3 regions of the Paraconexibacter sp. AEG42_29 genome follow, and region 3 is predicted to be linked to each of the others. Evidence: riboswitches for the same ligand, from Rfam matches in the RefSeq annotation. Region 3 holds a riboswitch; each other region holds the start of a gene.
The links. A riboswitch is a leader RNA that binds a small molecule or an ion and turns the genes downstream of it on or off. The one in region 3 is predicted to bind cyclic di-AMP.
Positions count from the first base shown of each region.

Region 1: it holds a riboswitch for cyclic di-AMP, as region 3 does, so the genes downstream of both, DSM112329_RS12265 (septal ring lytic transglycosylase RlpA family protein) here and DSM112329_RS20465 (peptidoglycan-binding protein) in region 3, are expected to answer to the same signal.
Region 2: it holds a riboswitch for cyclic di-AMP, as region 3 does, so the genes downstream of both, DSM112329_RS17460 (peptidoglycan DD-metalloendopeptidase family protein) here and DSM112329_RS20465 (peptidoglycan-binding protein) in region 3, are expected to answer to the same signal.

Region 1 covers NZ_CP114014.1:2,536,632-2,543,616, reverse strand. Annotated here, with positions in the region: gene DSM112329_RS12285 (alpha/beta hydrolase) at 35-823, opposite strand; gene trxA (thioredoxin) at 844-1,587, shown strand; gene DSM112329_RS12275 (alpha/beta fold hydrolase) at 1,613-2,386, opposite strand; gene dinB (DNA polymerase IV) at 2,414-3,475, opposite strand; gene DSM112329_RS12265 (septal ring lytic transglycosylase RlpA family protein) at 3,613-4,332, opposite strand; cyclic di-AMP (ydaO/yuaA leader) riboswitch at 4,344-4,543, opposite strand; gene DSM112329_RS12260 (amidohydrolase family protein) at 4,620-5,756, opposite strand; gene DSM112329_RS12255 (hypothetical protein) at 5,842-6,501, shown strand; gene DSM112329_RS12250 (sigma-70 family RNA polymerase sigma factor) at 6,542-6,985, opposite strand, start outside.
Region 2 covers NZ_CP114014.1:3,599,666-3,606,650, forward strand. Annotated here, with positions in the region: gene glmM (phosphoglucosamine mutase) at 1-922, opposite strand, end outside; gene rpsI (30S ribosomal protein S9) at 1,002-1,799, opposite strand; gene rplM (50S ribosomal protein L13) at 1,799-2,233, opposite strand; cyclic di-AMP (ydaO/yuaA leader) riboswitch at 2,356-2,516, shown strand; gene DSM112329_RS17460 (peptidoglycan DD-metalloendopeptidase family protein) at 2,575-3,795, shown strand; gene guaA (glutamine-hydrolyzing GMP synthase) at 4,587-6,170, opposite strand; partial or broken gene DSM112329_RS17470 (GuaB3 family IMP dehydrogenase-related protein) at 6,365-6,985, opposite strand, start outside.
Region 3 covers NZ_CP114014.1:4,218,540-4,225,524, forward strand. Annotated here, with positions in the region: gene DSM112329_RS20435 (hypothetical protein) at 1-41, opposite strand, end outside; gene arfB (alternative ribosome rescue aminoacyl-tRNA hydrolase ArfB) at 49-528, shown strand; gene DSM112329_RS20445 (class I SAM-dependent methyltransferase) at 553-1,602, shown strand; gene DSM112329_RS20450 (phosphatidylserine/phosphatidylglycerophosphate/cardiolipin synthase family protein) at 1,699-2,757, shown strand; gene DSM112329_RS20455 (TIGR00730 family Rossman fold protein) at 2,727-3,464, opposite strand; gene DSM112329_RS20460 (DUF393 domain-containing protein) at 3,504-3,977, opposite strand; gene DSM112329_RS20465 (peptidoglycan-binding protein) at 3,917-5,017, opposite strand; cyclic di-AMP (ydaO/yuaA leader) riboswitch at 5,028-5,200, opposite strand; gene DSM112329_RS20470 (M20/M25/M40 family metallo-hydrolase) at 5,297-6,466, opposite strand; gene DSM112329_RS20475 (peroxiredoxin) at 6,487-6,951, shown strand; gene DSM112329_RS20480 (mechanosensitive ion channel family protein) at 6,973-6,985, opposite strand, start outside.

The sequences.
Region 1 (6,985 bases), 1.7 Mb from region 3:
GTCGGGATCATCGAGGGCGCCAGGCTAGTCGGCCTCAGTAGTCGGCGTCGGCCACGACGCCGGCGATCAGCTTCGACAGCCGCCCGCCCTGCCACGCGATCGGCGAGCTGCCCTCGTCCTCGACCACCAGCCGCGCGCCGGCGACCGTCGACGCGTAGGCCTCCCCCACCCACAGCGGATGCCCGGGGTCGGCGTCGTCGCGGTCGGCCACGATCAGCGTCGGGACGTCCGGCAGCGCGTCGAGATCGGCGACGACGTCGAACGGCTGCGAGCGCGGCACCTGCGACAGGGCGTCCGCCACCGCAGCGGGGTGCTCGTGCTGTGCCAGGCGCTGGTGCAGGACCTTCACGACCGTGTCGCGCCACTGCTCGGGGACGCCCGGCTCCCCGTAGGCGGCGACGAACCCGTCCACGCCACCGGTGCGCAGGCCGTCCGCCAGCCGGTCCCAGCGCTCGAGGTCGGGGGCGGCGTCCTCGTGGAAGGCGGGCGTGATGACGACCAGGCCGGCCACGCGTCCCGGGTCGGTGAGCGCGAACCGCAGCAGGGTGTGCGCGCCCATCGACGCCCCGGCGAGGACGGCCCGGTCGATGCCGTGGTCGTCCATGACCTGCCGTAGGTCGTCGGCGAGCGCGGGGTAGGTGTACTCGTCGGCCGGCGTGCTGGCGCCGTGGCCGCGGGCGTCGTACGCGATCACCCGGTGCCCGGCACGCTCCAGCGAGCGCGAGCCCATGACGACGTAGCGGTGCGACGCGGTCAGGCCGTGGAGCAGGATGACGGCCGGGCCCTCGCCGGCTTCGGACACGTGAAGTGCAGGTGCAGGCATGCGAGGCCTAACCTAGTGGGATGACCGTCATCGACACGACCGAAGCCGACTTCCAGCGCGACGTGATCGAGCGGTCGCATGAGATGCCCGTCGTGGTGGACTTCTGGGCGCCGTGGTGCGGCCCGTGCAAGCAGCTGACCCCGTTCCTCGAGCGGTCCGCCGCCGAGGCGGAGGGCTCCGTCGTGCTGGCCAAGGTCAACACCGACGAGAACCCCGCCATCTCCCAGTCCTTCGGCGTGCAGGGCATCCCGGCCGTCAAGGCGTTCGTGGACGGCAAGGTCGTCGACGAGTTCGTCGGGGCGCAGCCGCCCGCCGAGGTCAAGCGCTTCTTCGCCAAGCTCGTGCCGTCGAAGGCGGCGGTGTTGGTCGCCGCCGGGGACGAGGAGAGCCTTCGCGGCGCGCTCGCAGCCGAGCCGGGCCGGGCCGACGCCTCGCTGGCGCTGGCCCACATCCTTCTGGGCCGCGGGGAGGACACGGCGGCGCTCGAGGTGCTCGGCAAGGTCCGCGGCAGCTACCAGGCGGACGGGCTCATCGCCCGCATCCGGCTGGCCGCGGATCCCGAGCTCGACCTCGGTGCCGCGCTGACGGCGCTCGACGACGAGCGCCGCGAGGAGGCCCTCGACCTGCTCATCGACCGCGTGCAGCGCTTCCCGGCCCAGCGCGACGAGCTGCGCGCGATCGTGGTCGGCGTCCTGGACGAGCTCGGCGTCGACGACCCGCTGGCACGGGACACGCGCAAGCGCCTGGCCGCCGCGCTCTACTAACGGGGCGGGCAGGGCCGGCCCGCCCTCAGCCCAGGGCGTGGGCCTTCAGCGCCGCCGCGCTGCGCTCCGGCTGCTCCCACCAGAACATGTGACCGACGCCGTCCCACAGCTCGAGCCGGGCACCTGGGATCAGCGACGCGATGAGCTCGCCGTTGGCTGCGGGCAGCATCAGGTCCTCGGTGCCGTGGAGGACCAGCGTCGGCCGGTCGACCCCGGGCAGGCGTGCGCTCGTGTCGTGCCCGGCGATCGCCTGCATCTGCAGCATGATCGTCGCGACCTTCGCCGGTGCGGCGAGGGCCATCTGCCGGAACGCCTCGAAGTGGGCCGGGTCGGCGCGATAGCCCGCTGACACGTTGCACTCGTAGCCGGCGCGGAATGCCAGCTCGCGGTCGCCGGAGGTCATTGCGGCGCCGAGCTTCTGCATCGTCTCCGGCCCTGTCATGACCGACTGCGGTCCGCCGCAGTACGTGCAGCCGAGCGTCAGGCTGCGGATGCGGGAGCCGTGGCGCAGCGCGAGTTCCTGCGCGACCATGCCGCCCATCGAGATGCCCAGGACGTGCGCGGACTCCCAGCCGAGCCGGTCCAGGAGCGCTGCGGCGTCGTCGGCGAGGTCGACGATCGAGAAGCCCTCGTCGACCGCCGGCGAGAGCCCGATCCCGCGGTGGTCGTAGGCGACGACGTCGAAGTCGGGCGCGAGCGCCGTGAGGAACTCGTCGCCCCAGGACTTGTGCGTCCCGCTCATGCCCTGGATGAGGAGCAGGGGCTCGCCGGTGCCGCCGCGGGTGAAGTGCAGGTCCATGGGCGGCGACCCTACCGACGCCCAGGCTCAGACAGGCAGGGCGAGCTGCACGGGCTCGGGGGCCGGCTCCTCGGTCCCGCCGAACGAGGCCACCCGGACCCCGAGCAGCCGCACCGGCCGCGGCGGGGCGTACTCGCGCAGGAGCTCGAGAGCGACCTGGCCGACGTGCTCGACCTCGTTCGTCGCGTGCGCGATGGTGCGGGCGCGCGTGACGGTCGTCCAGTCGTCGAGGCGGACCTTGATGGCGATCGTCCGCCCCGCCCGCTCGTGCTTCTGCAGCCCTTTGCACAGCTGGTCCGCGAGCCGGTGCAGTTGCGCCTCGAGCTCGTCGCGCACCGTGATGTCGACGTCGAAGGTGGTCTCGCGGGACTCCGACACCGCCTCCCGGACGGCCTCCACGTGCGTCGAGCCCTCGAAGCGGGCACGCGCGGCGAGCCACGGACCCTGCCGCGGGCCGAAGGCGCCGGTGAGCACGTCCGGATCGGCCTTAGCAAGCGCGGCGAGCGTCGTGATCCCGAGCTCGTCCAGCCGCTCCGCCGTCTTGGCGCCGATCCCCGGCACGAGGCGCGGCGGGGATCCGGCGAACCGGACGCACGCCTGCTCGCGGGTCAGGACGACGAACCCCTGGGGCTTCTCGGCTTCGGAGGCGACCTTCGCGACGAGCTTGTTGGGGCCGATGCCGACCGAGGCGTCGAGCCCGGTCGCCGCGCGGATCTGCGTGACCAGCCGGCGCATGCTCGCTCGTGGCGAGAGCAGGCCTGTGAGGTCCAGGTAGGCCTCGTCGAGGCCCATGACCTCGACTTCGTCGACGGCCCCGCGGACCAGGCCCATCACGACGGCCGACTGCTCGCGGTAGGCCGGGAAGTCGGGCGGGATGACCACCGCCTCCGGGCACAGGCGGCGCGCGCGGGACATCGGCATCGCCGAGCCGACGCCGGACCGGCGCGCCTCGTAGCTCGCGGTGGTCACGACGGCCCGCGGCCCGGATCCGCCCACGACGACCGGCCGGCCCTTCAGCTCAGGGCGCCGGAGCAACTCCACCGACGCGTAGAACGCGTCGATGTCGAGGTGGGCGATGACCGGGGGCACGCGCGTCACAGGCTACGTGCCGCCCAGGACGGCATGGTGCGAACAGACGTTCGCACCATGCGGAAGGGTCGTCCCGGGGTGATGTCGGGTCCGGCCGCGCAGACCGCCGCAGGTCGCGGCGGCGCGCAGCCGCGGCCCTACTTGGTCGCGAGGACCGTCCCGAGGTCGCCGAACCCGAGGGCGCGCTTGGTGGCGCCCGTGAGGTCGAACTCGCGGCCGCCGACGAACGGGCCGCGATCGATGACGCGCACGCGCACGGACTTGCCGCGGTACCGGAGCGTCAGCTTGGTGCCGCAGGGCAGCGTCTTGTGCGCGACACCGAGCTCGTTGTAGCCGAGCGTGCCGCCACAGGCGAGCGGGTTGCCGTACAGCGCGTACCACGAGGCGTACGCCCGGCGGAAGACGTTCATCCGGCCGGCCGCCCGCGCGGTCCGCTTGTCGAACTGGTCGCCGGGGAACTGCACGCGCAGCGTGAGGACCCCGGGACGCTGCGGCTTGTAGGCGAAGCTGAACCGGCCGCCCTGACGCGTGAGCGTCCGGTCGACGGTCGACCAGCCGTTGCCGCGACGGACCTGCAGGCGCACGACGCGGCCGCGCAGCGAGGGCTGGAGCTTGCCGCGGACGGACGTGGTCCGCCCGATGGTCACGTTGCGCCCGACCTGCTGGACCCAGACGCTGGCCTGCGTGCGCTTTCGCTCGCGCTTGGTCTGCTGCTTCGCAGCACCGCCGGTGGCCTTCGCGGATGATGCGGCGCGCGTGGTATCGGCTGCGCCGGTGGTGGGCACCACGGCGAGCGTGGCGCAGACGGCTGTCGCGCCGGCCGTCAGGCGGGCACGGGACATGTTCGTCGGCCTCATGGAGGTCGACCTCCTTCTGTGTCATGTCGCCTACGGGGTTAGCTGTCGGGCTCGCAACACCACCCGTCACGCACCGTGCGTGTCGTGGTCGTGCCGCTACACCGGCAGAGAGCCGGCGATTCGCCCCATCCGGTTCTGCTCTGCGCAGCCCCGGTAGTGGGTCCCCCGCTCGTCCCCGCATGGATGGGAGACGACTCGGCGATCGAACAGTTGTTCGCTCAGCGTAGCGAACGCAACTGCAGCTTGTGTGTTGCTGGTCACACAGCAATGAGGTGCGACGCCGTGCGTCAGATCGGGGCGCGCGGCACCGCGACGCCGGGCGTGGCGGCCAGCGCGATCGCGGACGCAACCGCCGGGATGATCGCGAACCGCTCGTCGGGCGCCTCGGCGTACTGGCGCAGCGCCAGCGCCAGCAGGCCGTCGACGAGGTCGAGCAGCGGAGCCAGGTCCGCGCCGGCCTCGTGCTGGCAACCCAGACGGGCCAGCGCGAGCGGCTCGGTCGGGTCGGCCTCGGCGATCGCGACGTGCACCGCCGCGGCAGCATGGGCGATGACGCGCTCGAGCGCCGGGTGGCGTGGCCCGAGGCCGTGCTCGCCCCGCGCCGGCCCGTGGTCCTCGAGGTCCGCCCCCGCGATGACGCGCGCGAGCTGACCACCGGCCATCGACGCCATCGCGGCGCCGTCGATGCCCACCTGCCGCGCGCACCGCCGCAGCAGGAACGCAGCCATCAGCCCAGGCCCGTACGGCATGTCGCTCGCGTAGAGGATCTGACCCGGCGGGATGCTCGTCACCAGCGCCAGCAGGTCGGGCGCGAGCCACCACGAGGTGTCGAAGAGCAGGTTCGGGAGCTCGGCCGCCGCGCCCGCCAGCAGCCCGAGGTCGCTGATGCCGGCGTGCGCGAGCACGATCCGCGCCTCCGGGTAGCGCCGCGCCAGGTCGGCGCAGGCCAGTCCGAGGTTCGGGATCCCGCGCCCGGCGTGCAGCAGGACCGGGGCGCGTCGGCCCCCGGCCAGCGCGACGAGCTCCTCGACGACCGGGTGCGGGACCCCGAACGCGTCGCTGCGGGGATGGAGCTTGATGCCGGCGGCGCCGGCCGCGAACCCGCGTCGCGCTTCGTCGAGGGCGCCCTCCGCGTTCGGGTCCACGCGCAGCAGCCAGTCGAGCCGGCCGGCCGATGCGGCTGCCTGCGCGGCGATCATGTCGTTGGCCGGCGGGTAGCCGCCGGGCTCGTGCATGGGATACACGAGCCCGCTTGCGTGCCCGGCGGCGTCGAGCCCCTCGAGGATCTCGTCGAGCGTCCCCTTCACCCCGTCCGGATCGTTGTGACCGATGTGCAGGTGGGCGTCGCGCCAGGTGAGGTCGCCGGTGTCCTCGCGCAGGAGCGCGGCGATCGACCGCGCCTGCGGCAGTCCGTTGACGGGCATCGGGCCAGCTTATTGGCCGCCTGCGTCGGCCGGCCTGGCGTCATTCGTTAGGTATCCCTAATACCAACTGGTAGGGTCGGCATTCATGAGCCCGCGCCCGCGCTTCCTGTCCACGATCTCCGAACAGGCCTGCCCGGGACTCGGGGACGTGCTGCTCGCCCTCGCCGCCGAGTTCGGGGCGACGACCACGGGCCGCGTCGACGACGACCTCGACGCTCGCGCGCTGCAGGCGATGCCGGCACGCGGCCAGGACGCGCTCGCGCAGGCGACCGCGCTGCGGGCGGCCCTGTGCGACATCGACCGCGCCCCCACGGGCCACGGCACCCGCGCGTTCCGCGTCGACATGGCGGTCGCCGACCTGCGTGCCGACCCGCTCCTGCTCGTGGTCATCGGCGCCGAGGTCGCAGCGCGCGCGGGACTGCGGTTCGGCGTCAGTGCCAGCGGCAAGGAGCACCTGCTCGTCTTCCGCGGCCCGACAGGACCGGCCGGCCCCGTCGCGCTCGACCTCGCGCATCCGGCGCGGCCGATCCTCACCGGTGACGCCGTCCCGACCCCGCTCGTGCGCCGCTGCGGACATCAGCTGGCCTTCGCGCTGCTCAACGGGCTCGCGGTCGACGCCTGGCTGGCCGGCGACCTCGCGAACGCGGAGCACGCGTGCGACCTGCGGCTGCAGCTGCCGATCGACGGGGCGACGCGCGAGCGGATCGAGCTCGAGGCCAAGCGGCTGCGCGCATCCCGCAACTGAGAGACGGACGGGCGCCCCGCATGGACGGGGCCGCCGGGCGCTACGCGGCGTCGGCCACGAGCGCGCCGATGCGGCCCTCGGCCAGCAGGTCGTCGCGGAGCTTGGTGAGCCCGAGGCGGATGCGGCTCTTCGCGGTGCCGAGCGGGACGCCGGCGCGCTTGGCGATCTGGTCGGCGGTCAGCCCGCCCCAGTAGGCCAGGACGACGGCCTCGCGCTGGGCCTCGGGCAGCTGCCGCAGCGCCTCCTGCACGGCCGAGCGGTCGCCCTCGCGCTCGACCATCGCCGACGGCCGCTCCTCGACGCGGGCCTCGTCGTGGGCGACGACGAGCTTCAGCCGGTCCCCGGCGCGACCCGCGGCCTGGCCCTCGCGCCACAGGTCGAGGGCGCGCGAGCGGGCCATCAGACGCAGGTAGCTGCCGAGCTCGCCGCGGCGGGCGTCGAACTTGGCCGGGCTGCGCCAGACCTTGACGAAGACGTCCTGCAC
Region 2 (6,985 bases), 620 kb from region 3:
CCACCCCGGTCGTCTCGACCGCGATACCCGCGGCCGCCATCGCGGTGTGGAAGCCGTAGTTCGTCATCACCGTCACCGCGACGCCGCCGCCGCGCAGGCGGTCCTGCGCGCGCAGGTGCAGGGCGGCGAGCGCGATCAGCTCGTCCCCGTCGACGACGGCACCGGTGCGGTCGACGGCCAGGACGCGGTCCCCGTCGCCGTCGAAGGCGAAGCCCAGGTGATGGCCGCCGGCGACCACGGCGGCGCCCAGCGCCTCGACGTGGGTCGACCCGCAGCCGTCGTTGATGTTGCGCCCGTCCGGCTCGTCGGCGATCACGTGCGTCGTCGCGCCGAGGCGGCGGAAGATCTCGGGCGCGACCCGGTAGGTGGCGCCGTGCGCGCAGTCGAGCAGGACGTCGACACCCGTGAGGTCGAGCGCCTGGAAGCGGGTGTGCAGCTCGCGCAGGTAGTCCTCGTGCGTGCCGTGCAGCGGCCGGATGCGGCCCGTCCCGCCGGCCGGAGCCACGCGGTCGCCCGCGGCGTCGGCCGCGAGGATCGCCTCGATCCGCGCCTCGGTCTCGTCCGTCAGCTTCAGGCCGTCGGCGCCGAAGAACTTGATGCCGTTGTCGCGGTACGGGTTGTGGCTCGCCGAGATGACCGCGGCGACATCGAACCCATAGCGGGCAAGCAGCAGCGGTGCGGCCGGCGTCGGGAGGACACCGCCGAGCAGCACCTCGCCGCCGACGCTGGTGACGCCCGCGGCCAGCGCGGCCTCGAGCATCTCGCCGGACTCGCGCGTGTCGCGGATGACGAGGACGCGCGGGGCGGCGGCCGCAGCGGCCAGGGTGACGGCGCGGCCGAGGGCCAAGGCCAGTTCGGCCGTGAGCACCTCACCCGCGACGCCGCGGACGCCGTCCGTTCCGAACAGGTTCCTGCTGCTCATACTGGTGTTCCTAAGCGGGGACCGCCGGCGAGCGCCCGCACATCGGGCGTCGCGGCAGTCCCGAGGGCACTGAGTGCCCCTAGCGCTTGCTGAACTGCGGCTTCTTACGAGCCTTCTTGAGGCCCGCCTTCTTGCGCTCCTTGACGCGTGCGTCACGGGTCAGGAAGCCGCGGCGCTTGAGCTCGCCACGCAGGTTCGGGTCGGCCTCGAGCAGGGCCTTCGAGATGCCGTGGCGCAGCGCGCCGGCCTGCGACGAGACGCCGCCGCCGTGGATCGTCGCGATGACGTCCATCCGGTCCTCGTAGCCGACGGTCTCGAGCGGCTGGCGGATGTTCCGCTGCAGGGTGACCCGCGGGAAGAACACGTCGAGCGTCTTGCCGTTGATCGTGTAGGCGCCGGTGCCGGGCTTCAGGATGACGCGGGCGACGCCGGTCTTCCGCTTGCCGGTGGCGCGGTAGCGCGCGTCGGCGGACAGGTCGACGTTGGCGACGATCGGCGCGTCGTCGACGACGTCGCTGTCGTCGTCGTCCTGGATGATCTCCTCGCCGTCCTCGTCGTACAGCGTCTCGCGGCCCAGGGGATCCTGACCCTCCGTGACGATGTCGATCTCGAGGTCCATGCCGGGGATCGCCGGCTTGGCGCGCGGGGCGACGGGCTCGTCGTCGTCGCTGTCGTCCGCGTCGTCGATCTCCTCGACGGCGACGGGCTCCTCGGCGTCGGCGGCGGGTGCCGGTGCGGCCTCCTCGGCGGGGGCCTCCGCGACGGGGGTCTCCTCGGCGGCGGGCGTCTCCTCCACGACCTCCTCGGTCGGAGTCTCGGGGGCCACGGCCTCCGGGGTCTCCTCGGGGGTCGCGTCGTTCGGCGTCTCGTCAGCCATCAGGTCTTGATCTCCATCGGGGTCGGGCTCTGCGCGGCGTGCGGATGCTCCGCGCCGGCGTAGACCTTGAGCTTCGTGATCTGCTTACGGGCGAGGCGGTTGCGGGGCAGCATGCCCTTGACCGCGATGCGGATGACCTCTTCGGGGCGACGCTCCAGCATCTCCTCGAGGGTGCGGGACTTCAGGCCGCCCGGGTAGCCCGAGTGGCGGTAGTACCGCTTCTCGGCGCGCTTGTTGCCGGTCACGCTGATCTTCTCCGCGTTGATGACGACGACGAAGTCGCCGGTATCGACGTGGGGCGTGTACTCGGGCTTGCGCTTGCCGCGCAGCGCGTCGGCGATCTGGGTCGCGAGCCGGCCGAGCGTTTGCCCGTTGGCGTCGACGAGCACCCAGTTGCGCTCACGGTCAGTTGTATTTGCGACGTAGGTCTTCACGGCGAGAGAGGCCGCGCTGTCGGCGCGCGGCGGCGGTGGAGTGTAGCGACGGAGTGGCTCCAAGCGCGTTCTGACACGCAGCCGGGACAGGCCTTCCTGCGCACAGGGTATCCTGCCGACGCAATCCATGACTGCCGAGTCCCCTCGCATGCCGCCGCGAGGGGAGCGGGGGACCCATCGGAGCCCTGGCTCCAGGGGCGAATCCGGGCATTTTGCCTGGTAATGCGGACCTTGACCGCATGAGCCCGTCAGCTCACCCCGTAGGCCGTTCAAACAAGGAGCTGAGCTTGCCGCATGACCCGCTGGACCCTCCGCGCCCCGGACGAGGGCGTCGCCTCCGCGTGTTGCGGACGGGTCTGCTCGCGTTCGCCGCGCTGCCCGTGGCGTTCGCAGGGCCCGCGGCCGCGCAGACAGGGGGCGGCGTCACGGCCGACCCGGACGGCAAGCTGACCGACCCGGCGGTCAGCGGCAGCGCGGCAGCAGGTACCACGAAGGTCCCGGTCGTGAAGGCCCGCCCCAAGCCGCTCCTGATCACCTGCCGGACAGCTTGCGCCGGGCTGGACACCGTCCGCCCGGGCGGGGTCGTGCGGGTGACGGGCGACGCCATGGACGGCGCCCGGACCGTGATCTTCAAGGGCGGCAAAGGCGGCAAGGACGACACGAGCGCGCCTGCCGTCCGCGTCGCGCCGGACGCCGTCGACGCGGTTCTCCCTGTCGGCGCAGCCAGTGGACCGGTCCAGGTCCGCGGCGCCGAGGGCGCGGCGTCCCGCACGACCGGCAAGACCATCACCGTCCTCACCCCGGGGACCATGGCGCTCAGCGCGGCGCGCGCGTCGAGCCCTGCCACCGCTCGCGTGGACACCGGCAAGGTCTTCTTCCGCGGCGCCCACCAGGCGACCGTGAGCGTCTTCGTCCCCGAGGGCCCGCCGCAGCACGTCGTCCTCGACCTCGAGCGCATCTCTGACAAAGCGGTGGTCGGCCATTGGGAGCTCGACGCCCCGGGCGGCACCGTCCAGTCGGTCGCCTGGACCGGCGTGGTAAAGGGGAGCGTGCAGTCCGACGGCCGCTACCGATTCCGCATCCAGACCGCCGCCGCCGGCGCTGCGGCGGTCCCGACCTCCGCGGCCTTCACGTTCCTGGGGAACATCTTCCCCATCCGCGGCACGCACAGCTACGGCGAGGGCATCGCCCGCTTCGGCGCCGGCCGCACCGGCCACACCCACCAGGGCCACGACGTCTTCGCGGCGTGCGGGACCCCGATGGTCGCCGCGCGCGGCGGGAAGGTGAAGTTCGCCGGGACCGACGGCAACGCCGGGAACTACATCGTCATCGACGGCGCGGGCACCGGGACGGACTACGTGTACATGCACCTGAAGGGTCCGGCGCTCGCGGTCAAGGGGGACACGGTCTACACGGGTCAGCCGATCGGCGAGGTCGGGGACACCGGCGACGCGAGCGGCTGCCACCTGCACTTCGAGCTGTGGAAGTCCCCGGGCTGGTACACGGGCGGCAAGGTCTTCGACCCCCTCCCGAGCCTGAAGCGGTGGGACAAGCAGTCCTGAGCGGACCGGTGGTCCAGCGCAGGGAGAGGTCGTGCCCGTGCGATGAAGCGATGGGCGTGTAGAACGCGACACAGCATCTGACGACGGCGCGATCGGGACTGGTGTCCGTGGTGGGCGGGGTCGGCGTCGCGGGTGGGCGGTGGGACCTTGCGCGCTGGTGCATGTATGACGTGCACCTGGGCGCAAGGTCGCGGACTGCCGCGGTTCGCCTGGCCGGCCACCCGTCCCACGCCCCGCACCCGAGACCATGCAGCCTGCCAGCGCCCACCGCCATCAGCAGCCCGCAGTTCCTGAAGCCGCCACGACGGGGCGGTCCTCGGCGTCAGCGCCACCGACCTCCCGGCCACGAGGCTCGGGGTCAGCAGGTCCCGTCCACGAGTCCAGGGGTCAGCGCCAACGAGGCAAGGCCCTCTCCGCGCCAAGGGTGCCTCGCTCGAAAGGGCGAAGCGAGCACCCTCACAGAACGCGAAACGGCATCTGAGGACGGCACGATCGGGACTGGCGGCCGTGCGAGCTGCGGTTCCGCAGGTGGTCCTGGGTGGCAGCCGGCGGGGCGGGAGCGGAGTGCGCGCGGAGGTCCGGGAGCTGGACAGCCCGGCTGGGCGTGTGACGCGTGGAGGGTTTCGGGGACATGCCCCGCCGAATCCTCCGCGGACCCGCGCGATCCACCACTCGTCCCGCCCGCCACCAACCCCCCGCGGCGTCAGCACCATCAGCGCCCCACCAGGCTCGGCGCCACCGACCCCAACGCCCCCTTCAGGGCGAGGGAGCGCGTTCCCAGCCGGTGAGCGCTACTCCCACTCGATCGTGCCCGGGGGCTTGGACGTGATGTCCAGGACCACCCGGTTGACCTCGCGCAGCTCGCCGATCATGCGCGCCGCGATCTGCTCCAGCAGGTCGTACGGCAGCCGCGCCCAGTCGGCGGTCATCGCGTCGTCCGACGTCACCGCGCGGATGACCACCACGTAGCCGTAGGTGCGCTCGTCGCCCTGGACGCCGACCGTGCGGACGTCCGGGAGGACACAGAAGGACTGCCACAGGTCGCGATAGAGGCCGGCGCCGCGGATCTCGTCCTGGAGGATCGCGTCAGCGTCGCGGAGCAGGTCCAGGCGCTCCTTGGTCGCCTCACCGCCGACCACGCGGATGGCCAGACCCGGGCCGGGGAACGGCTGGCGCCAGACGAGGCGCTCGGGCAGGCCGAGCTCCGCGCCGACCGCGCGGACCTCGTCCTTGAACAGCGCGCGCAGCGGCTCCACGAGCTCGAACTGCAGGTCGTCCGGCAGCCCGCCGACGTTGTGGTGCGACTTGATGGTCGCCGCGCCTGTCCCGCCGCCGGACTCGATGACGTCCGAGTAGAGCGTGCCCTGGACGAGGTACTTCGCGCCTTCGCCACCGGAGGCGAGTTTCAGCGCCTCCTCCTCGAAGACGCGGATGAACTCGGTCCCGATGATCTTGCGCTTGGCCTCGGGTTCGCTGGTCCCGCGGAGTTTGTCGAGGAAGCGGGTCTCGGCGTCGACGGCGACGAGCGGAACCTTGAAGGTGTCGCGGAACGTCTTGACGACCTGGTCGCCCTCGTTCTTGCGCATCATCCCGTGGTCGACGAAGACGCACGTGAGCTGGTCGCCGACCGCGCGGTGCACGAGCAGCGCGGCGACGCTCGAGTCGACCCCGCCCGACAGTCCGCAGATGACCTTGCGGTCACCGATCTGCTCGCGGATGAGGCGGATCTGGTCGTCGACGATGTTCGCGGCGGACCACGTCATGTCGCAGCCGCAGATGTCCCCGAGAAACTTCTTCAGGATGTCCTGGCCGAACGGCGTGTGGACAACCTCGGGATGGAACTGGATGCCGTAGATCGCCTTCTCGACGGACTCGAAGGCGGCGACCGGCGACACCGTGGAGGACGCCAGCGCGGTGAACCCGGGCGGCGGCGCGTAGACCGTGTCGCGATGGGACATCCAGCAGGCCTGCTCCAGCGGCAGGCCTTCCAGCAGGCGACCTGACTCCTTGACCGTCAGCGTCGACCGCCCGAACTCGCCGACCTCGGCGCTCTGGACGTCGCCGCCCAGGGCCTGGGCGACGAGCTGCATCCCGTAGCAGATGCCCAGGACCGGGATCCCGAGCTCCAGCAGGGCCGGGTCCAGCGCCGGGGCGCCCTTGGCGTAGACCGACGAGGGCCCACCCGACAGGATCAGCCCCTTCGGCTTCCGCCGCGCGACCTCCTCGGCCCCGACGTGGTTCGGCAGCAGCTCGCTGAACACGCCGCACTCGCGCACGCGGCGGGCGATCAGCTGCGAGTACTGACCGCCGTAGTCGAGGACGACGACCTCGTCGGTGTTGCGGGGGACGTCCAGCGGCGCCGACTCGTCTGCCAGTTCGGTGGCAGCGGTCGACGCCGTGACGAGGCCGTCTGGATGGTTCAAGCGCTGGTCTCGGCCAGTGCCGGCGTCTTCTCGACCGGGGCGCCGTGGGTGGACGGGTCCGAGTCACGCGGCGGGGCGGCGGCCGCGCCGCGTGAGCCCATGCCCACGCCCTGCGACTGCTGCAGCAGCTTGCCCTCGGTCTGCAGCGACGGGGCGATCATCAGCTCCGCCCGGTTGAACTCGGCGATGTCCTGGTAGCCGCAGGTCGCCATCGAGGTCCGCAGGCCGCCCATGAGGTTGAACGTGCCGTCGTTCTCGTGGGCAGGCCCGGTGACGATCTCCTCCATGGTGCCGTTCTGCACCGTCTGCACGCGCGCACCGCGCGGGAGCGTCGGGTGGAACGTGGCCATGCCCCAGTGGTAGCCGCGGCCGGGCGCCTCGTAGGCGCGGGCGAGCGGCGAGCCGACCATCACGGCGTCCGCGCCGCAGGCGATCGCCTTGGACACGTCACCGCCGGTGCGCATGCCGCCGTCGGCGATGACCTGGACGTACTCGCCCGTCTCCAGCATGTTCGTCGAGCGGGCACCGGCCACGTCCGCGATCGCGGTCGCCTGCGGGACGCCGACGCCGAGGACGCCGCGGGTGGTGCAGGCCGCTCCGGGCCCGACGCCGACCAGGACGCCGGCCGCGCCGGTCCGCATCAGGTGCAGGCCGGTGTGGTAGCTGGCACAGCCGCCCGCGATGACGGGGATGCCGACCTCGCGGATGAACTCCTTGAGGTTCAGCGGCGTGGACGTCATCGACACGTGCTCGGCGGAGACGACCGT
Region 3 (6,985 bases):
TGGACGGCCGGCGGCAGCAGGACCTCTTCAGGCGCGGACATCCGCCAGATGCTGGCCGATCGCCGGCTCGCGTCGTGTGAGCCGGCGCACACGACCTGCCACCATGCCCGGGCGATGGACGACGCGCTGCACCCCACCCCGAACGTCGCGATCCCGCTCACCGAGGTCGCGCTCCGGACCACCCGTTCCTCGGGACCCGGTGGCCAGCACGCGAACGTCACCGACTCCCGCGTCGAGGCCAGCTTCGACGTCGCGGCGTCGGGCGCGCTGAGCGACGCCCAGAAGGCACGGGTCGTCGCGCGGGTCGGGCCCGTGGTGCGAGCGGTCGCCCAGGACGCGCGCTCGCAGCTGCGCAACCGGGAGCTGGCGCTGGAGCGGCTGGAGGGAAAACTGCGGCAGGCGCTGCACGTCGACCGTCCCCGCCGCGCCACGAAGCCGTCGCGCGGGGCGAAGCAGCGCCGCCTGGACGCCAAGAAGCAGCTCGGCCAGCGCAAGGCGGGCCGGCAGCGCCCGCGCTTCGACGACTGACGGACGCGCCGTAGTCTCCGCCGCATGCGCCTGAGCCTGCGGCCCGACAGCGTTCCGGAGGCGGTCGGCCTGGCCACGGGGCTCGTCCCGGAGCCGATCTTCGACAGCTACGTCGCGCTCATGCAGGCGCGGACGCTGATGGTGGCCTGGAAGGTCGGCGTGTTCGACGCGCTGGCGGACGGCCCCGCGGGCGTCGGCGAGCTCGCGCGGCGCCTGGACGTGACCGCCGACGGCCTCGGCGTCGTCCTCCCCGCGCTGCACGCGCTCGGCTACCTCGCGGCGGACGGCGACCGGTTCCGCCTGTCCGCGAAGGGCCGGCGGACGCTCACCGCCGGCGGGCGGAGCGCGGTCACCGACTGGATGGCCTTCACCCACGACATGTGGGACGCGTTCGACGGGCTGGAGGCGGTGCTGCGCGGCGGGCCGATCCAGCAGATCCACGCCTTCGACGCCGAGGACCCGTACTGGGGGCGGTACATGCGCGGGCTGCTGCAGATCTCCCGGGTCAGCGCGGCCGACGTCGCCCGCGCGATCGGGGCGCCGCGCCGCGCGCGCACGCTCCTGGACGTCGCCGGCGGGCACGGCGGGTACTCGATGGCGCTGTGCCGCCGCCACCGCCGGCTGCGCGCGACCATCGTCGAGCTCGAGGGAGCGGCGCGGATCGGACGGACGATCGTGGCCGAGGCCGGCTTTGCGAACCGGGTCGAGCACGTGGTCGCCGACCTCCACGCTGATGACCTGCCGCGCCCGGTCGCCGGCTACGACATCGCCCTGGCGGCGAACATCCTGCACCACCTGTCCCGCGCCGAGGCGGTCGCGCTGCTGCGCCGGGTCCGGACCGCCATGGCGCCGGGCGGGCGGGTGGCGGTCTTCGAGCAGGAGCGCCCGGCCGACGGTGAAGCGGGCACCCAGATCGGCACGCTCACCGGCGTGCTGTTCCACATCACGAGCGGCGCCCGGACGTGCACCGCCGGCGAGCTCACGGGCATGCTCGTCGACGCCGGCCTGCACGAGGTCCGGGTGAAGCGACTCGTCCGCGCGCCGGGACAGGTCCTGGTCCTGGGCCGCGCCTGACCACGCCCGACGCAGCCGCGGCGTGTGGTCAGAAGTGCCGTCGATGTGACCCTTGCGCAACACGCCCGGTGGCCGGCGGCGTTACGGTCGTCGGTCATGTCCCGGCCGATCACCGTCCGCACCCTGGTCCAGGGCGAGCAGCCGCCCGAGCAGACCGCCGCCACGCTCATCGCGTTCCTCGGGGTGGCCACCCGCTCGCTGGACCTGGCGCTCTACGACGTCCGCCTGCCGGGCGCCGTGGGTGACGCGGTCGCCGGTGCGCTCCGGGCCGCGAAGGACCGCGGCGTCGTCGTCCGCATCGCCTACAACGGCGACGACGAGCCCCCGACGCGGCGCTTCCCGCCGCCCCCGTCGACCGCCCCCGCGATCCTCGAGCAGCTGGGCCTGCCGCTGAAGGCGATCCCGGGGGAGCCCGACCTCATGCACCACAAGTACGTCGTCCGCGACCGGGAGGCGGTGTGGACGGGGTCGACGAACTGGACGCTCGACTCCTGGACGCTGCAGGAGAACGCGATCGTGACCATCCAGTCCGGCCAGGTCGCCGAGGCGTTCGGCCGCAACTTCGACGAGCTGTGGGCGAGCGAGCGCGTGCAGGGCTCAGGGGCGTTCGACGTCCCGCCGGTCGACGTCGGCGGTGCTGCGGTGCGTGCGTGGTTCTGCCCCGGCCGCGGCGAGGCGCTGAGCCACCGGATCGCGAAGGCGATCGGGAGTGCGCGCACGCGGGTGCGGATCGCGTCACCCGTCCTGACCGCCGGCCCGATCCTGGGGACGCTCGCCGAGGTCGTCGCCGAGGAGCGCGTCGACATCGCCGGCGTCTGCGACGCCACGCAGATCCTGCAGGTGTTCCAGCAGTGGCGGCAGAACCCCGCGTCCGCCTGGAAGGCGCCGCTGCTCGAGCGCGTGCTGGCGGGCGCGCACTTCACCGGCAAGCCGTCGGCGCCGTACGGGCGCGGGTCGGTCCACGACTACATGCACGCCAAGGTGACCGTCGCCGACGACACGGCGTTCATCGGGTCCTTCAACCTCAGCCGCTCCGGGGAACTGAACGCCGAGAACGTGGTCGAGATCCGCGACGCGGCCATCGCGACGCAGCTGGCGACCTTCGTCGACGCGCTCCGGGCGCGCTACCCCTCGCCGGTGCTCGTCCCCCACTGAAGCCCCATCGCGCGCTCGCAGATGGCGACGACCTCCTCCGCGTCGTCGGTGACGTGGAGCAGCTCGAGGTCCTTGGCGGCGATCAGCCCACGGGTCAGGAGCTGGTCGCGGATCCAGTCGAAGAGCCCGCTCCAGTAGGCGCTGTCGACGAAGATCACGGGGAAGTGGGCGACCTTGCCGGTCTGGATCAGGGTCAGGGACTCGAACAGCTCGTCGAGCGTCCCGAAACCGCCCGGGAAAACGACGAACGCACCCGCGTACCGGACGAACATGATCTTCCGCGTGAAGAAGTAGTGGAACAGCAGCGCGTCGTCCTGGTACGGATTGCCGCCCTGCTCGAACGGCAGCTCGATGTTGAGGCCGATCGACCGCGCGCCCGCCTCCTGGGCGCCGCGGTTGCCGGCCTCCATGATGCCGGGCCCACCGCCGGTGATGACGCTGAAGCCGGACTCGCCGAGGCGCCGGGCGACCTCGCGCGCGTGCTCGTAGATCGGATCGCCCGCAGGGATCCGGGCCGAGCCGAAGATCGAGACCGCGCGGGTGGTGCCGCGCAGGCGGTCGAAGCCCATCGTGATCTCGGCGGCCATGCGCTCCACGCGCTGGTCGTCGGTGTACTGCCCCTCGACGGTCGGCAGCTCGGCGGCGAGCAGCTCCTCGTCGGGGGTGCGGGCCCTGTGGGCGATGGGGTCGTGCGGGCGCTCCGTCATCTCAGGCGAGGCTACCGCCCGGAACCGGCGGGCAGGTGATCAGGCGGTGGTGCCCGGCGCCGAACGGCGCGCGAGCTCGGCATCGGCGCGGGCCTTCCGCGCCTTCGGGACGGCCTTGCTGATCGTGATGCGGTTGCGCGCCACGAGGCCGTACCCGCCGCGGACGAGCCACGGGAGCAGCTTCGCGATCAGGCCGAACGGCGCGGCCCCGGGCAGGACCCCGCTGACGACGCTGACGGCGTCCCCACCGGAGCGGATCGACCCGTCCGGCGCGACGACGTGCGCGGTCTTCAGACGATCGGCCGGAGCGATCGGGGCCAGGAGCTCCTGACCGCGAGGCGACTGGATGGCGACGGGCTCAAGGCCGCGCCGCCCCCTGTTGTCCCACGCGAGGATCTGCACGACGGTCCAGCGGCAGAAGCCGCAGTCCGCGTCGTACAGAAGCTGATGCGTCAGAGACCCACCGGATGCGAGACGCCGTAGCCCTTGGTGGGCCGACTGCTCTTGTGCCAGCGGCTGCCGTCTTCCTTCGCACCCGAGGTGTCGAAGCGCAGGCCGGCGACGACCATGTAGACGTGGCCGGCGTTGCCGTAGATCGTGACCCACTGGCCCGGGCCCTTCTCGCCCCAGGACGGGAAGTCGCCGGACACGAGCGGGGCGTCGAGCAGGTCGGCGCCGTGGAGGGCGTAGCTGACGCTGCCGGAGCAGTCGTAGCCCTTGTCCTCCCACTTGCCGTGCCCGCCGCCGTAGATGTACGGCGTCTTCGCGATCTTGTTGCCCGCGGCGATGATCTGCTTCACGGCATCCGGGGCGGACGCCGGGGCGATGGCCAGGCCGTCGGGGCCGACGGTCGCGCGGTCACCGGGACCGAGCTTCAGCGGCTGGGCCGCTGCGGTCGCGTCCGAACCGGCGGACGCCTGGCCGCGGAGGACCTCGATGTCCGGGGCGTCGACCACGCCGTCCTGCGGAAGCTTGTTGGCCTTCTCGAACTTCTTGACGGCCGTCGTGGTGCCCTTGCCGAACTCGCCGTCCACCGAGACCTTGAAGCCCGCGCGGTTGAGGAAGTCCTGCAGCACCTTGATGTCGTGGCCGCTCATGCCGGGGCGGACCGGGATGCGGTCGCCGAGGCTCTTCGTGCTGCCCGACGTCGTGCTGAAACCGCCGCCGTCGTACTGCGCCTTGCTGCCACCGGCCGCGGAGCGACGCAGGGCGTCGATCGTCTTGGGGCCGACGGTGCCGCTCTTGTCGAGCATCGCGATGCCCTGGAAGCGCTGGACGGCCTTCTTGGTGCCGGCGCCGAACGTGCCGTCGACGGTGGTCTTGATGCCGACCTGGACGAGCAGCTGCTGGAGCTCCTTGACGTCCTTGCCCTTGTCCCCCATCCGCAGCGAGCGGTCGCCGAGCTTGTTCGCCGCGAGGGCGGGAGCGGCGGGGAGCAGCGCCGGCCCGGCGAAGGAGCCGAGGACGAGCGCGCAGATCAGGTGCGTAAGACGACGACGTGAGGCGGGTTGCGACTTGGTGACGCGGGTACGGCGATAACGACGATGCAGCACGGGGATGAGACCTCGCTCTTTCGGGTGCCTACGGGGTTAGCTGACGGACTCGGGCTGAAAGAGCTGCCCTACGCCACGGTGAAGTGACGATTCGCCCCATGGCCGCACCTGGAAGAGCATGCGACCGACTGGTTCCCCCGATCTCACGCAGGCGGGCTGCGATCGACTCGGCTTGTGCAATGACGACGCGCGGAAGGCTACAGAAGACCGCGCGGATATGCCACGAGGTTTCCCGAAGTCGCCTGCAAGCCCCGTTTCAAGGCTTGCGCGCAGGTGTGCCTAGTCCGCAGGAGTTCCCCGGCCGGCGTCGACAGCGGCGATGACGGCGTCCGCGACGGCCAGCGCGACCCGCGCGCGACGCTCCAGCGACGACGCCAGGACGTACTCCCCGGGCGCGTGCGCGAGGCCGCCGAGCGGCCCCAGGCCGTCGACGCAGAGCGGCACGACGGCGGCGAAGTGGCTGGCGTCGCTCGCACCGCCGCGGCTGCCCGCGGTGATCGGCGATCCCAGCCGGGCCCCGGCGTCCGCGAGGATCGGCGCCATCGACTCCCGGTGGTCCATCCCGGGCCAGTGACGCAGGTTCTGCGCAGTGAGGGTGGCGCCGCCGACCTCGGCCGGGACCGCGGCCAGCACCGCCGCGAACGCGCTCAGCCGGTCGGCCCGGACGTCGCAGATCAGCTCCCCGGCCGCCGGGACCACGTTGAACGCCCCGCCGCAGTGCATCACCGTCGGGACGGCGGTCACCCGGTCGGGGCCGTGGGGGTCGTGGCACGCGGCGATCGCCTGGGCCGTCGCGGCGAGCGCCAGCAGCGCGTTGCGCCCGTCGTCCGGGCTCGTGCCCGAGTGGGCGGACCGACCCGCAGCGGTCACGCGGATCGTCCCCGCGGCCTTGCGGCGCACGACGACCCCGTCGTCGCCGGCGGCGTCCAGCTCCCCCGCCTCGAAGCACAGGCAGGCGTCGTAGCCCGCGAAGCGCGGCCCGTGGGCGAACTCGCCGAGCCGCCACTCCTCGTCGGTCACCAGCAGCAGCGTGGCCTCGGCGATGTCGTCCGGGCGGGCGGCCAGCGCGTGGAGGACGCCGAGCGCGAGGACGTCACCGCCCTTCATGTCGACGCTGCCGGACCCGACGAGGCGGTCGGGGTCGCCGGGGTCCGCGGCGAGCGGCGCGTGCTCGTCGTGGGCGATCACCGTGTCGACGTGGCCCACGAGGACGATACGCGCGCGGCCGGTCCCGGAGATCCGCGCGATCAGGTCGCGGGCGTGGTGGGGCGTGGAGCAGGCGGGCCGTTCGATCACGGCGCCGTCCGGCAGGCGGTCGACGACAAGGTCGATCACACGGTCGGCGGCAGCGCTGTCCCCCGACGGCGAGGAGACGGCGACGAGCGCCGCGAGGTCCTGTCGGGCGGAGGCGGCGATCCGGGCGGCGTGCAGGTTGAGCCAGTCATCCATGTTCTTCGTAAAGTAGGGGCATGGGTTCAGTGAACGTCGGCGACCAGGCTCCGGACTTCTCCTTGGAGGGGACCAGCGGCACCTTCAGGCTCTCCGAGCACCGGGGTGAGCGCATCGTCCTCCTCTTCTACCCGGGCGACGACACGACGGTCTGCACCAAGCAGTTCTGCTCCTACCGCGACCACGAGGCCGACATGTCCTCGCTGAACGCGAAGGTCGTGGGCATCTCGACGGGGACGGTGGCGTCGAAGGAGGCGTTCGTCGCCAAGCACGGCCTGAAGACGGAGCTGCTGGCCGACGAGGACGGCGCTGTCGCGGCGCAGTTCGGCATCTTCGCCAAGCGCCTGAAGATGGCCAAGCGGACCGTGTTCATCATCGACGAGCAGGGCAAGGTCGCGCACAAGCACGGCAATCCGCTGTCGCTGACCTACGACGACGTGGACGACCTGAAGAAGGCGCTGGACGCCCTGCCCGCCGCCGCCTGAGCGCGGGCACGCGGGATCGGCCTACGGTGCGGCG